4 regions of the Burkholderia sp. Bp9016 genome follow, and region 3 is predicted to be linked to each of the others. Evidence: predicted binding sites of a transcription regulator. Region 3 holds the regulator's gene; each other region holds the start of a gene.
What was found. The regulator HrcA, encoded in region 3, represses chaperone genes, less so after heat shock. The targets are predictions, from matches to a motif close to TTAGCACTCNNNNNNNNNGAGTGCTAA.
Positions count from the first base shown of each region.

Region 1: the regulator HrcA is predicted to act here: its motif matches at 2,231-2,257, upstream of DIE13_RS30765 (co-chaperone GroES).
Region 2: the regulator HrcA is predicted to act here: its motif matches at 2,027-2,053, upstream of rpoH (RNA polymerase sigma factor RpoH).
Region 4: the regulator HrcA is predicted to act here: its motif matches at 2,385-2,411, upstream of DIE13_RS27480 (co-chaperone GroES).

Region 1 is NZ_QTPY01000042.1:6,056-9,864, forward strand. Features, by position in the region: partial or broken gene DIE13_RS30755 (LysE family transporter) at 1-79, opposite strand, end outside; gene groL (chaperonin GroEL) at 255-1,895, opposite strand; gene DIE13_RS30765 (co-chaperone GroES) at 1,908-2,198, opposite strand; gene DIE13_RS30770 (NAD(P)-dependent alcohol dehydrogenase) at 2,397-3,416, opposite strand; gene DIE13_RS30775 (LysR substrate-binding domain-containing protein) at 3,544-3,809, shown strand, end outside.
Region 2 is NZ_QTPY01000010.1:184,041-187,849, reverse strand. Features, by position in the region: gene leuA (2-isopropylmalate synthase) at 1-612, shown strand, start outside; gene DIE13_RS14760 (nuclear transport factor 2 family protein) at 756-1,139, opposite strand; gene DIE13_RS14755 (acyloxyacyl hydrolase) at 1,186-1,755, opposite strand; gene rpoH (RNA polymerase sigma factor RpoH) at 2,116-3,051, shown strand; gene cydP (cytochrome oxidase putative small subunit CydP) at 3,386-3,664, shown strand; gene DIE13_RS14735 (cytochrome ubiquinol oxidase subunit I) at 3,654-3,809, shown strand, end outside.
Region 3 is NZ_QTPY01000007.1:34,918-38,726, reverse strand. Features, by position in the region: gene recN (DNA repair protein RecN) at 1-293, opposite strand, end outside; gene DIE13_RS10465 (NAD kinase) at 313-1,215, opposite strand; gene hrcA (heat-inducible transcriptional repressor HrcA) at 1,347-2,369, shown strand; gene hemH (ferrochelatase) at 2,508-3,572, shown strand; gene DIE13_RS10450 (RNA-binding S4 domain-containing protein) at 3,642-3,809, shown strand, end outside.
Region 4 is NZ_QTPY01000029.1:9,363-13,171, forward strand. Features, by position in the region: gene DIE13_RS27470 (hydroxymethylpyrimidine/phosphomethylpyrimidine kinase) at 1-133, shown strand, start outside; gene groL (chaperonin GroEL) at 331-1,971, opposite strand; gene DIE13_RS27480 (co-chaperone GroES) at 2,018-2,311, opposite strand; gene DIE13_RS27485 (carbohydrate porin) at 2,981-3,809, shown strand, end outside.

The DNA.
Region 1 (3,809 bases), on a different contig from region 3:
CCCTCAACGCGAAGATACTGCCGTAGAACGCGACGGATTTCGGGTTCGTCATGCTGACCACATCGCCTCTTTTCGCGGCGTACATGGTTTTCAGGGCGATGCGGCGGAATGAGTGCTCATCTTACTTCGGGCGCCGCGCCGGACCCGTGCGCGGGGCGATCCATAAAAAAACGCGTGACGACTTGCGTCGCCACGCGTTGCATCGCTTCGGAATCGCCGGGCGTGCCGATGAACCGGCACGTCGCGGCACATCGTCAGAAATCGAATCCCGGCCCGCCCGCACCCGGGCCGCCCGGCGCGGCGGCCGGTGCCGCATCCTTCGGCGCTTCGAACACGGTCGCATCGGTCGTCAGCAGCAGCCCGGCCACCGACGCCGCGTTCTGCAGTGCCGTGCGCGTGACCTTGGTCGGATCGAGCACACCCGATTCGACGAGGTCGCCGTATTCGCCAGTCTGCGCGTTGTAGCCGAAGTTACCCGTGCCTTCCGCGACTTTCGCGACGACCACGCTAGATTCCTCGCCCGCGTTCGCGACGATCTGGCGCAGCGGTTCCTCGAGCGCGCGCAGCACGATCTTGATGCCCGCATCCTGATCGGCGTTCGCACCCTTCAGCTCGCGAATTGCCTGCCGCACGCGGATCAGCGCGACGCCGCCGCCCGGCACGATACCTTCCTCGACGGCCGCGCGTGTCGCATGCAGCGCGTCGTCGACGCGATCCTTCTTCTCCTTGACCTCGATCTCGGTCGCTCCGCCGACCTTGATCACCGCGACGCCGCCCGCGAGTTTCGCGACGCGTTCCTGCAGCTTTTCGCGGTCGTAGTCGGACGTCGCCTCTTCGATCTGCACGCGAATCTGCTTCACGCGCGCCTCGATGTTCTTCGCGTCGCCCGCACCGTCGATTACCGTCGTGTTTTCCTTGCCGACCTCGATACGCTTCGCCTGGCCGAGTTCGGCGAGCGTCGCCTTCTCGAGCGTGAGACCCGTTTCCTCGGCGACGACTTGCCCCCCGGTCAGGATCGCGATGTCCTCGAGCAGCGCCTTGCGGCGATCGCCGAAGCCCGGCGCCTTGACCGCGACCGTCTTCAGGATGCCGCGAATGTTGTTCACGACCAGCGTCGCGAGCGCTTCGCCTTCGACGTCTTCCGCGATGATCAGCAGCGGACGGCCCGACTTCGCGACCTGTTCGAGCACCGGTAGCAGGTCGCGAATGTTCGAGACCTTCTTGTCGTGCAGCAGGATGTATGGGTTCTCGAGCTCGGCGATCTGCTTGTCGGGATTGTTGATGAAGTACGGCGACAGATAGCCGCGATCGAACTGCAATCCTTCGACGACGTCGAGTTCGTCGGCGAGCGATTTGCCGTCCTCGACGGTGATCACGCCTTCCTTGCCGACGCGGTCGATCGCTTCGGCGATGCGCTGGCCGATCGATTCCTCGCCGTTCGCGGAGATTGTCGCGACCTGCGCGATTTCCTTGCTGGTGGTGGTCGGCTTGCTGATTTTTTTCAGCGCGTCGACGGCCGCTGCAACCGCCTTGTCGATCCCGCGCTTCAGGTCGAGCGGATTGAGACCGGCCGCGACGTATTTCTGGCCTTCGCGCACGATCGCCTGCGCAAGCACGGTGGCCGTCGTCGTGCCGTCGCCGGCGGCATCGCTGGTGCGCGACGCGACTTCCTTAACGAGCTGCGCGCCGATGTTCTGCAGCTTGTCCGCGAGTTCGATTTCCTTCGCGACCGACACGCCGTCCTTCGTGACGACCGGTGCGCCGAAGCTGCGTTCGAGCACGACGTTGCGGCCCTTCGGCCCGAGCGTGACCTTCACCGCGTTCGCGAGAATGTTGACGCCTTCGGTCAGCTTCGCGCGGGCGACGTCGCTGAAAATGATTTCCTTCGCTGCCATGATTGCACTCCGTTATTGATTGACGACCGCGACGATGTCTTCCTCGCGCAGCACCAGGAATTCGTTGCCGTCCACCTTGACGGCCTGGCCCGCGTACTTGCCGAACAGCACGCGTTCGCCGACCTGCAGGTCGGGCACGATGCGCTGGCCGTCCGCATCCTTGCGGCCGGGGCCGACGGCGATCACTTCGCCCTGGTCGGGTTTTTCAGCGGCGCTGTCGGGGATCACGATGCCCGAGGCGGTGGTGGTTTCCTGGTCGAGTCGCTTCACGATGACCCGGTCGTGCAAGGGGCGTAGGCTCATCTTTTCGTCCTGTTCTGTTGCGTCGAAATTGGCTGGCACTCTTCATCAGAGAGTGCTGACGAGTATAAAAACGCGCGGCGACGCGATCCAATAACGGATTCGGAAAAGCATTTGCGCGAATGCGCTATGGACAGGGGAGCGAGGCGGGGCGGTTGAGCGGCGGAGGGGGAAGAAGGCGGCCCAAGCCGCCTTCCTTCGTTACGAGGCGACGCGAATTACGACTTTCCCGAAATGCTGCCCCGACTGCAGGTACGCGTAGGCCTGCGGCGCTTCGTCGAAGCCGAACACGCGATCGACCACCGGCCTGATCCGCTTCGCGTCGACCAGTCGCACGACGTCGTCGAGCATCGCGCGGCTGCCGACCATGAAGCCGTGCAGTTGCCGGACGCCGCCGATCAGCGACAGCAGATCGAGCGCCGGGCCGCCGAAGCTGCTGAGACCGCCGATGATCGACACGATGCCGCCGATTTTCGTCGCGGCGATCGAGCGCGGCAGCGTATCGCGCCCGCCGACTTCGACGACAAGATCCGCGCCCGCGCCGCCGGTGAGGCGCAGCACTTCATGTTGCCATTCGGGTGTCGCGCGATAGTTGATCGTTGCGTCCGCACCCAGTGCGCGGGCGCGCTCGAGCTTTGCATCGCTCGACGAGGTCACGATCGTGCGCAGTCCGGCCGCATGGGCGAGTTGCAGCGCAATGATCGACACGCCGCCCGTGCCGAGCAGCACGACGGTTGCGCCCGGTCCCAGCCCGCCGTCGACGAACAGCGCATTCCACGCGGTGATGCCCGCGCACGACAGCGTCGCCGCTTCGGCGTAGTCGAGATGCGCGGGAATCGCGACCAGTGCGGCTTCGTCGGAGACGAAGCGTTCGGCGAGCACGCCGTCGAAATGCGAGCCGGGCGACCCCGAGACTTTCCGCTGCGTGGGCGGCCCGTCGATCCAGTGCGGGAAATACGTGTTGATCACGCGATCGCCCGGCTTGAACCGCGTGACGTCGCGACCGGTTTCGACGACTTCCCCGGCACCGTCGGCGACCGGGATCAGCGCGTCGGTGCCGATGCCGAGATAGTCGCCGCGCGCGAACATCAGGTCGCGATAGTTCAGCGCAGCCGCGTGGATCTTCACGACGACGTCGGTCGGGCCGACCGGACGAAGCGTCGCGTCGATGCGCCGGAGCCCGGCAACGCCGTCGCCCGGTTTGACTTGCCATGCATGCATGTCGACTCCTTTTTCCAGGTAGAGCGGACTATCATAGTGTCGCGCGACGGGACGCATTGGCGAGAATTCGGCCACTGATTGTTGCCGTAGTGGACACAACTCTGTCACCCCACCGGAGCGGAATTACATGGATGAGCGGCTGAGAGGCGTCGCCGAATTCGTCGACGTCGTGGAGTCAGGCAGCTTCGCGGCGGCGGCGCTGCGCCTCGGCATGACGCGCTCGGCCGTCGCGAAGATCGTCGCGCGGCTCGAACAGCGTCTCGGCGCGCGGCTCCTGCAGCGCACGACGCGCCAGCTCGGCCTGACCGACGAAGGGCTCGTCTATTACGAGCAGTGCCGGCGGCTGCTGGCCGAACTCGGCGAGACGGAGGCCGCGCTCGACGCGGGCCGGCG
Region 2 (3,809 bases), on a different contig from region 3:
TTCGCGCAGCAGCGCCCCGACGCGGTGTGGGAAGTCCCGTATCTGCCGATCGACCCGGCCGACCTTGGTCGCAGCTACGACGCGGTGATTCGCGTCAACAGCCAGTCCGGCAAGGGCGGCGCAACGTTCCTGCTCGAACGCGGGATGGGCTTCACGCCAACGCGCCGCGTGCAGATCGAGTTCAGCGCCGCGGTGCAGACGCTCGCCGACGCATCCGGCGAGGAAGTGACGGGCGATGCGATCTGCGCGCTGTTCGCACGAGAATTCTTCGAAACGGATGGCCCGGCCGCGCGCCACGGCAACGGCGCACGCTGGCAGCACCGCGAGATCGCGGTCGCACCGCCGGCCGACGCGACGGCCGAGGACGCCGTGCAGCGCGCGGCCGCGGCATTCGCGGCGGCGGCCGGCGTGACGATCGACGTCGCGTCGTGCGAACACGTACGCACGACGGACGGCCGGATCGCAGTATCGGTCGGCTGCCGGGTCGGCGATGCGCCGCTGCGGCATGGCGTCGGGCTGCACGCCGATGCGGCGAGCGCGGCGCTCGACGCGGTCGCGAGCGCGATCAACCGCTCGGCGTGGCATTGCACCGACCGCCGCGCGGCAGCCTGACTGCCGGGTTTCGATTCAAGGTTTGAAGGTCAGCGAGCGGTGTGTGACCGCCCGTGCGCCGCGCGATCCGCGTCGCATGGGCCAGCAAAAAGCGGCCCGGAAGGCCGCTTCGGTCGGGACATGAAAACGGGCGCTACCTGCGCTCACGTCTCGGTCGCACATCGCGTCGCCTGCCACGCCAGCAGGCGCCAGTGGCCCTGCTCGTGGGTGTGGACGGCAGTATAGGCAATCGGGAAGACGAGCCCGCCGTTGTTCGTTTCCATCTCGATCAGCGCGCGCCCCGTAACGATGCAGGTTGCGTCGCCGACCGGCAGCAGATCCTGCGACTGGATTTCGATCTGGCGATAGCGGCGGCGGCCGGCGACGATGGCGTCGATGAACTGCTGCTTGGTTTCGCGTTTGCCGTTGGTGTGCACGAAGAACACCTTGTCCGACAATTGCGCATCGAGCGCTTCGCCGTCCCCGTCCACCATCGCCCGGAACCGATCGCGCTCGAGCGCGCGGATCGCATCGACCACCTTCGCCATCGCCTGACTCCTCGGCAACGCGCCCGCCGTGCGGGCGTAGTACGGATCAGAAGTTGTACTGCACGTAGAACTGGTGGAAATTTATACCAGGATTCGGCTCTTTGATACCCGCGTTAGACACATGTTCGAAACGGTAGCCAACCTGATACTGTTGCCGTTGGCCGAACTGCACGCCCACCCCCGCGGTCGGCGCGAACTGGAACGCGGTCGACACCGAGAAATTGTTCGAGATCGTCGGATGCGTCAGCAGCCGGAGGCCGCCGCCGGCCTCGATGTACGGCCGTATCTCCCCCGCGCTCTTGATGAAACGGAACATCGGCGTCACGCCGAATTCCCCGATGCTGCTGTGGACGTTGCCGCCCGTGTGCCAGTAGCCCGCATGTCCTTCGACCACGAACGCGAAGTGCCAGCCGCCGATTTCCCACCAGTTCCAGCCCGGATCCCAGACCACGCCGAGATCGCCCTTGTCGATCCCGTGACGATCGGAAAACCCGCCGCCCGCCTGGATCCCCCACCGATCCGCGAATGCTGCCGTCGATCCGCCAAGCAATGACGCGGCGAGCATCGCATGCAGCGCAAACCGGCTGCGAGGCCGGCGATTCTTTTTATTGTTCATCTGACACTCCAACTTTTTGGGTTGAATGGAGCCTGCCGCAGCGGCCGGGCCCGAGCGAACTGAATGGTATGGTAAAGGACTTTCCGGATCGGCATCACGAAGCGAAATGGTTTGCTTCTAAAACTACAAAAATCGAAACCGTCTGCTGATTCCCCTCAGAAACAACGGCTTACGGAACTTCTCCGCATCTCCCCGGTCGCACTCTAGACTATCGACTCGACTACTTCGATAGAAAACTGGGAACTCCGATGCCCACGTGCGCTCTAAGGAATTAGCACTCGGATTGCGGGAGTGCTAAGATTGCCCTCGGAGTCTCATCCGAGACCAGGGGTTTGTCCCTGATTCCAAAGGAGTTTTTTAGTGAGCCACGCTTTGACCCTTCCGAATACCCTGAGCCCGACGCCGGCCAAGGCCGAATCGGCAGGCTCGCTGGCGCTCGCAACTCAATCGATGTTGCCGGGCCAGCTTGGCAACATCGACGCGTATATCCAGGCCGTCAACCGCATCCCGCTGCTGACCGCTGAAGAAGAACGCCAGTACGCAACCGAATTCCGCGACAACAACAATCTCGACTCGGCACGCCGCCTGGTGCTGTCGCACCTCCGGCTCGTCGTGTCGATCGCCCGTAACTATCTCGGCTACGGGCTGCCGCATGGCGACCTGATCCAGGAAGGGAACATCGGCCTGATGAAGGCCGTGAAGCGTTTCGACCCGGCGCAAAACGTGCGCCTGGTGTCGTACGCGATCCACTGGATCAAGGCCGAGATCCACGAGTACATCCTGCGCAACTGGCGTACGGTAAAGGTCGCGACGACGAAGGCGCAGCGCAAGCTGTTCTTCAACCTGCGCAGCCACAAGAAGGGCCTGCAGGCGATGACGCCCGAGGAAATCGACGGCCTCGCGCAGGAACTCAACGTCAAGCGTGAGGACGTGACCGAGATGGAAACACGCCTGTCGGGCGGCGACATCGCGCTCGAAGGGCAAGTCGAGGACGGCGAGGAGTCGTACGCGCCGATCGCCTATCTGGCCGATTCGCACAACGAGCCGACCGCCGTGCTGGCGGCGCGTCAGCGCGACATGCTGCAGACTGACGGCATCTCGCAGGCGCTCGACGCGCTCGACGCGCGCAGTCGCCGGATCATCGAGGCGCGCTGGCTGAATGTCGACGACGATGGCTCAGGCGGCTCGACGCTGCACGATCTCGCCGCCGAATTCGGTGTGTCCGCAGAACGCATCCGCCAGATCGAAGCGAGCGCGATGAAAAAGATGCGCACCGCACTCGCCGAATACGCGTAAAGCCCGGCGATTCAGAGCGCTTCCCCCCCAAACCGCTGCCCCTCCGGCAGCGGTTTTTTTTCGCCTGTTTGCCCGCCAGTCGCGTCACCTATTAATCGACCTTATTGATCGGGTATTGGGCGGCTTGCGCCCCCTTCCGCATAACCTTGATCTAACTCAAGTTTTTACCCTCAATTCGCGACGGTCTGCCGCAGCGCAGCACTCGGCATCGGAAAGCCGGCATTTTAAAATTGGCATGTCGGCATAAAAGGATTAATAACAGAGCTTCACTGCCGTCATAAATCCGACGTAAAGTCGCCCCAAAACCGACGTAAATCGATTCAGGATTATCGCCTTGATCTCGATCAATAAAGAGCCTGCGCCGCCTCCCCCGCCGGCCGCCGGTGCGATCGGCTGGCGCGCCCGCATCGCCGCGTGGGCCCGCGGACCCACGCTCGTGCGCGACATCACGCTGGTGCTGATCGTCAAGCTGATCCTCCTGATGTCGCTCAAATACGCATTCTTCAATCATCCGCAGGCCGAGCACATGTCGCTGCCGCCTGCTGTCGTCGCCGAAAGACTGCTTTCGGTGCCGGCGCCCGCCTCTACCGAGGGAGACCACCATGATAAGTAGCGAAGTCGTCGATCTGTCGCGTCTGCAGTTCGGCATCACGGCGCTCTACCACTTCCTGTTCGTGCCGCTGACGCTCGGCCTGTCCTGGCTGCTCGTCATCATGGAAGCCGTCTACGTGATGACCGGCAAGCAGGTCTACAAGGAC
Region 3 (3,809 bases):
TTCGCGTCAATCACGCGGCGCAGCATCACGGTGTCCTCGGCGTCGAACGCGTGTTCGTCGAGCCAGCGCGCGACACGGTCGTGCGGCGTGAATTCGGCGGTGATGTCGGCGCGGCCGCAGCCGGCGCGCACGACGCTTGCGTCGGCGCGTTCGCCGAGTGCGAGCGCAAGGGCGTCGATCAGGATCGATTTGCCGGCGCCGGTTTCGCCGGAAAAGACGGTGAAGCCGCTGTCGAATTCGAGATCGAGCGCGGCGACGATGACGAAGTCGCGAATCGAGAGGTGGCGGAGCATGGTGTCGGGCGTGGGTGCGTCAGGACGCCTTGTCGTCTTCGTTCGATGCGTGTTCGTTCCAGTGCAGCTTCTTGCGCAGCGTCGCGTAATAGCTGTAGCCGATCGGGTGCAGGAACGGCACCGTGTGCTTCGAGCGGCGCACCTCGATCGTGTCGTTCAGTTCGAGCGCGGTAAACGACTGCATGTCGAAGTTCACGTTGACGTCGCGGCCGCCGACGATCTGGATCGCTATTTTCGAGTCGTCGGGCAGCACGATCGGCCGGTTCGACAGCGCGTGCGGCGCGATCGGCACGAGCACGATGCCCTGGAGTTGCGGATGCAGGATCGGGCCGGCCGACGACAGCGCGTAGGCGGTCGAGCCGGTCGGCGTCGCGACGATCAGGCCGTCCGAGCGCTGGTTGTACATGTACCGGCCGTCGACTGACGCGCGCAGCTCGACCATCCCGGAGAAGCCGCTGCGGTTCACGACGACGTCGTTGAACGCGATCGCATGGTAGATCGGTTCGCCGTCGCGCATGATCCGTGCCTCGAGCAGCGAGCGCTCCTCGCGCTCGAACTTGCCCGACAGGATCACCGGGACGAGTGCCTGCATGTCGGCAGCCGCGATGTCCGTGATGAAGCCGAGCCGCCCGTGGTTGATCCCGATCAACGGCGTCTTGTATGGCGCGAGCTGGCGGCCGATGCCGAGCATCGTGCCGTCGCCGCCCAGCACGACCGCCACGTCGGCGCGCGCCCCGATTTCGGCCGGGGTGAGCGCCGGATAGCCGGAGATGCCGATTTCGCGCGCGGTTTCGCCTTCGAAGACGACCTCGAAGCCCAGCTTCGCGATGCAGCCAGCCAGCGTGGCGAGCGGCTCGGCGATGCCGGGCGTGTTGCTCCGGCCGACGAGCGCGACAGTGTTGAACTGATTACCGGTTTTCATGCCGGCATTACACCATAGCTCGTTGACGAAAAGAACCGGCTGTGCGCCGGCGGGGCCGGATCGGGCCAGCCCGCTCGACGCAGGCCGCGGCCACTCGCCGTGGTCGCGCGGTTGCGCTAAAATTTTCCACCATGCTAGATCCTCGCGCACGAACCCTCCTCAAAACCCTGATCGAACGGTATATCGCCGACGGTCAGCCGGTCGGCTCGCGCACGTTGTCCCGTTACTCCGGGCTCGAGCTGAGCCCGGCGACGATCCGCAACGTGATGTCCGACCTGGAGGAGCTCGGACTCGTGTCGAGCCCGCACACGTCGGCCGGCCGCGTGCCGACGCCACGCGGCTATCGGCTGTTCGTCGACACCATGCTGACGGTCGAGGCGCCGATCGACGCCGAGGCCGTTGCCCGGCAGGTGCAGAACACGCTGCAGGCCGGCGAACCGCAACAGCGGGTGGTGGCGGCCGCGGCGAGCGTGCTGTCGAACCTGTCGCAGTTCGCGGGTGTCGTGCTGACGCCGCGCCGCAGCCACGTGTTCAAGCAGATCGAGTTCATGCGCCTGTCGGACAAGCGCATCCTGCTGATCATCGTCACCCCCGAGGGCGACGTGCAGAACCGGATGCTCGCGACGCCGCGCGATTATTCGCCGTCGCAGCTCACCGAGGCGTCGAATTACATCAACGCGCACTTTGCCGGCCTGTCGTTCGACGAGGTGCGCCGCCGCCTGCGCGACGAGATCGACCAGTTGCGCGGCGACATGACCACGCTGATGCATGCGGCCGTGACGGCCAGCACCGAGGTGCCCGATACCGAGGACACCGTGCTCATTTCCGGCGAGCGCAACCTGCTCGAAGTGGCAGACCTGTCGTCCGACATGGCACGGCTGCGCAAGCTGTTTGACGTTTTCGACCAAAAGACGGGCTTCCTGCAACTGCTCGACGTGTCGAGCCACGCCCAGGGCGTGCAGATTTTCATCGGCGGCGAATCGACGCTCGTGCCGATCGAGGAAATGAGCGTCGTCACCGCGCCTTACGAGGTGAATGGCCAGATCGTCGGCACGCTCGGCGTGATCGGGCCGACCCGCATGGCCTACAACCGCGTCATCCCGATCGTCGACATCACCGCGCGCCTGCTGTCGCTCACGCTGAGCCAGCAATAACCGGCGCCGATACCGTCCCGCAATCGTGCCGCAGCGCCGTGCGCGCTGCCATTCGGCCGAACGGCCAGCCGACCGGAGCGGGGCGGCCCGCTATAATTGAGGGCCGTCCGACTGCGTGCCCCGAGCACATTCCTGCCCATGCGTTTCGATCTTGAGCCGCCTTCGAGCACCGCGGCCGCCCATCGCATCGGCGTGCTGCTGATCAACCTTGGCACGCCCGACGCCCCGACACCGCGCGCGGTGCGGCGCTACCTGGCCGAATTCCTGTCGGACCCGCGTGTCGTCGAAATCCCGCAGGCCGTCTGGCAGGTGCTGCTGCGCACGCTGATCCTGCCGCTGCGCGGGCGCGCGTCCGCGAAGAAATACGCGGCCGTCTGGATGCCGGAAGGCTCGCCGCTGCGCGTGTATACCGAGCGCCAGACCGAAGGCGTGCGGCACCTGCTCGCATCGAACGGCTATCAGGTGAAGGTCGACTACGCGATGCGCTACGGCAGCCCGAACATTGCGCACGCGCTCGCACAGTTCAAGCGGGCGGGCGTCGAGCGCGTGCTGCTGATGCCGATGTATCCGCAATACTCCGCGTCCACCACTGCGACGGCGTTCGATGCCGCGTTCGCGGCGCTCGCGCGGATGCGCAACCAGCCGGAAGTGCGCACGGTGCGGCATTACGCCGACCATCCGGCCTATATCCACGCGCTTGCCGAGCAGGTGCGCCAGTATTGGGCGCAGCATGGCCGGCCCGACTTTGCGGCCGGCGACAAGCTCGTGCTGAGCTTTCACGGCGTGCCGAAGCGCACGCTCGACCTCGGCGACCCGTATCACGACCAGTGTCAGCAGACGGGCGCGCTGCTGATGGCCGCGCTCGGACTGTCGACGCTCGAATGCCGCGTCACCTTCCAGTCGCGCTTCGGCAAGGCCGAGTGGCTGCAGCCGTACACGGCGCCGACGCTGCGCGAGCTTGGCGAGGCCGGCGTGCGGCGGGTCGATGTGTTCTGTCCCGGTTTCACGGCCGATTGCCTGGAGACGATCGAGGAGATCGGAATGGAAGTGCGCGACGAGTTCATCGCGGGCGGCGGCCAGGCGTTTCACCGGATTCCGTGCCTGAACGGTGCGCCCGCATGGATCGGCGCGATCGGCGAAATCGTCGCCGAGAATCTGCAGGGCTGGCCCGTGAAGGCGGCGCAACCCGAGGCGGTGAACTGAAATGATGGCTCGGCCGCGGCTTGCACGGCGTTCGCTACGCCGCGCGCGGGCGGCCCGGCGGAGGGTGACATGAATTACAGGATTTCGACGGAACCCGGCGCGAAGCTGCGCATCGACAAATGGCTATGGTCGGCCCGCTTCTTCAAGACCCGTTCGCTCGCGTCCGACGCGGTCGACAAGGGACACGTGAAGATCGGCGGGGCGTCCGTGAAGCCGGCGAAGGAAGTGCGGGTGGGC
Region 4 (3,809 bases), on a different contig from region 3:
GCGCGACGCGTTCCGGCCCGGCATGGGTGCGTACCTGCCCGACCGGTTCTTCTGGGCCCGCAGCAACGACGATGCGGATACGCCGCCGGCCGTGAAGGCCGATCCGGCACCAAGGACGTCGCACCGGCACTGACGCACGCACGGCGGCCACATGCCGCCGCGCCGTCGAGCGCAGCGCACCATCGCGTCGGGGCGGCGCGCCCGCCTCTTCTTTCGCGCACGCCGCGCATGGCGCGCGACCAATAAAAAAAGACCCGCATCGCTGCGGGTCTTTTCTTTTGGCTGGCGCGCGCATCGCTGCGCGCTCCGGACACCATCGACCGAAGTCGATTACATGTCCATGCCCATGCCGCCCATGCCGCCCGGCATGCCGCCCGGCATCGGTGCGTCTTCCTTCGGCAGTTCTGCGACAGCTGCGTCCGTCGTCAGCAGCAGGCCAGCAACCGAAGCTGCGTTCTGCAGTGCGGTGCGCGTGACCTTGGTCGGGTCGACGACGCCGGCTTCAACCATGTCGACGTACTCGCCCGTTGCTGCGTTGTAGCCGTAGTTGCCCTTGCCTGCAGCAACTGCCGCCACCACGACGCTGGCTTCTTCGCCACCGTTCGTGACGATCTGGCGCAGCGGCTCTTCCATTGCGCGCAGCACGATCTTGATGCCGGCGTTTTGGTCAGCGTTCGCGCCGGTCAGGCCTGCGATCGCGGTGCGAGCGCGGATCAGCGCAACGCCGCCGCCTGCCACGATGCCTTCTTCCACAGCTGCGCGCGTTGCGTGCAGTGCGTCTTCGACACGTGCCTTCTTTTCCTTCATTTCGACTTCGGTCGCAGCACCGACCTTGATCACTGCCACGCCGCCGGCCAGCTTGGCCACGCGCTCTTGCAGCTTTTCACGGTCGTAGTCCGACGTCGCTTCTTCGATTTGCGTACGGACCTGCTTCACGCGCGCTTCGATGCTTGCTGCTTCGCCTGCGCCGTCGATGATCGTCGTGTTTTCCTTGCCCACTTCGATGCGCTTCGCCTGGCCCAGTTCTGCCAGCGTTGCCTTCTCGAGCGTCAGGCCGGTTTCTTCCGCGATGACTTGACCGCCGGTCAGGATCGCGATGTCTTCCAGCATGGCCTTGCGACGATCGCCGAAGCCCGGCGCCTTGACCGCAACGGTCTTCAGGATGCCGCGGATGTTGTTGACGACCAGCGTTGCGAGCGCTTCGCCTTCGACGTCTTCAGCGATGATCAGCAGCGGACGGCCAGCCTTCGCGACTTGCTCGAGTACCGGCAGCAGATCACGGATGTTCGACACCTTCTTGTCGTGCAGCAGCACGAACGGGTTGTCGAGGACGGCGACTTGCTTGTCCGGGTTGTTGATGAAGTACGGCGACAGGTAGCCGCGGTCGAACTGCATGCCTTCGACGACGTCGAGTTCGTCGGCGAGCGACTTGCCGTCTTCGACGGTGATCACGCCTTCCTTGCCGACCTTGTCCATCGCTTCAGCGATGCGATCGCCGATCGACGAGTCGCTGTTCGCCGAGATCGAGCCGACCTGTGCGATTTCCTTGTTCGTCGTGCACGGCTTGCTGATCTTCTTCAGCTCTTCGACAGCCGCTGCGACTGCCTTGTCGATGCCGCGCTTCAGGTCCATCGGGTTCATGCCCGATGCGACGTACTTCATGCCTTCGCGAACGATCGATTGCGCGAGGACGGTTGCCGTCGTCGTGCCGTCGCCTGCGTTGTCGCTGGTCTTGGAAGCCACTTCCTTGACCATTTGCGCGCCCATGTTCTGGAGCTTGTCCTTCAGCTCGATTTCCTTCGCGACCGACACACCGTCCTTGGTGACCGTCGGGCCGCCGAAGCTGCGCTCGAGCACCACGTTGCGGCCCTTCGGACCCAGCGTGACCTTGACTGCGTTGGCGAGAATGTTCACGCCTTCGACCATCTTCGAACGGGCGGAATCGCCGAATACGACGTCTTTAGCTGCCATCTTCTAACTCCTTGAATTCTTGGGAATATGTACCGTCAGTGGACGCTTACTTCGCGTTGACCACGGCCATGATGTCTTCTTCACGCATGACCAGCAGTTCCTGGCCGTCGACCTTCACGGTCTGACCAGCGTACTTGCCGAACAGGACGCGATCGCCGACCTTCACGTCGAGCGCGATCGGCGCGCCCTTGTCGTCGCGCTTGCCCGGGCCGACCGCGAGGATCTCGCCTTGATCCGGCTTTTCAGCAGCAGCTTCGGGGATCACGATGCCCGAGGCGGTCTTGGTTTCCTGATCCAGGCGCTTGACGATCACGCGATCGTGCAAAGGACGAAGGTTCATATTCACTCCTCTCTTGACTGAGATTGAAGAACGCTTAGGGAATCTGCCCGGCGGATCGCCCGGCAGAGAATTGTTAGCACTCTCGTGCAGCGAGTGCTAATTATATGGACGGGTTTTGACAAATTCAAGAAGGGATGCCGGATGAATTTTCGGAGCGGCAAAGCAGGCAGGAAAGCACACGAATACAACGAAAAACCTTTTTAAAACAAAAACATGGCGAGCCATGACCGGCATGATCGACGTGTGCGGCTCACCCCGAAAATCGTTCAGCCCTGGTTGGACACCGGGTAAGCACGGAGTTCCTGCACCCGGCGACATCGCATCGAAAAGCCCGCACCGACGTCGATTCCGTCCACCGCGGCATCCCGCTCGCGCACGCCGCACCCCCTCCTCGCCGTTACATCGGCCCGCATCGAACCATTCAATTTCATTACGCCGATATTTACGGTTTAGCTCACTACTAAACACGTGCGGAGTCCCATCCGTAAGGCCCCCCATTACATTCAGTAATCTTGATGCGAATCATTCTCGTTTACATTGACTTTCCCATTTGACACTCCTACGATCCGCCACGTTGCGTTCGTTTTCGTGCCACGATCGACAGGTGCCGAGCGTCGGGACAGCGACCGACCAGCAGGACTACAAACTAATTAGAACCAGGGATTTGATATGACCTTTGCGTCGCTCCATGGAGACCGCCTCCGCTCCCGGATGCGCCCGGCCGCCTGCGCGGTTCTCGTCGCCGGGGCAACGTTCGCCTGCGCCGGCGCCTATGCCGACACGCCGGTCGATGCGCAGCCCGAAGCGCCCGAAGCCGACCTCTCGATCCAGGCGCAGCCGACCAACATGTGGACCGGCATCTGGACCCGGCAGAACCTGCTCGGCGACATGGGCGGCATCCGCCCGTGGCTCGGCAAATACGGCGCGACGCTGCAGATCACCGAAACCAGCGAATACCTCGCGAACCTGCGCGGCGGCCTGAACCGCGGCGGCACGTACGACGGGCTCACGACGGCCACGCTGACGGTCGACACGCAGAAGGCGATCGGCCTGCCCGGCGGCACCTTCAACGTCAGCGCGCTGCAGATCCACGGCACCAACCTCAGTGCGCGCAACCTCGGCACGCTCAATACCGCGAGCGGCATCGAGGCGCAGGACACGACGCGCCTCTGGGAACTGTGGTACCAGCAGTCGTTCCTCGACAAGCGCGTCGACGTGAAGATCGGTCAGCAGAGCCTCGACCAGGAATTCATGGTCAGCACCTACGCGAACACGTTCGTCAACACGATGTTCGGCTGGCCCGCGCTGCCGTCGTACGACCTGCCGAACGGCGGCCCCGCGTATCCGCTCGCGGGCCTGGGCGTGCGCGTGCGCGGCCAGATCACGCCGAAGCTCACCGCGCTCGCAGGCGTGTTCGACGGCGATCCGCTCGGCAACAACCCGAGCAACCTGAGCGGCACGAACTTCAACCTGCACAACGGCACGCTCTACATCGGCG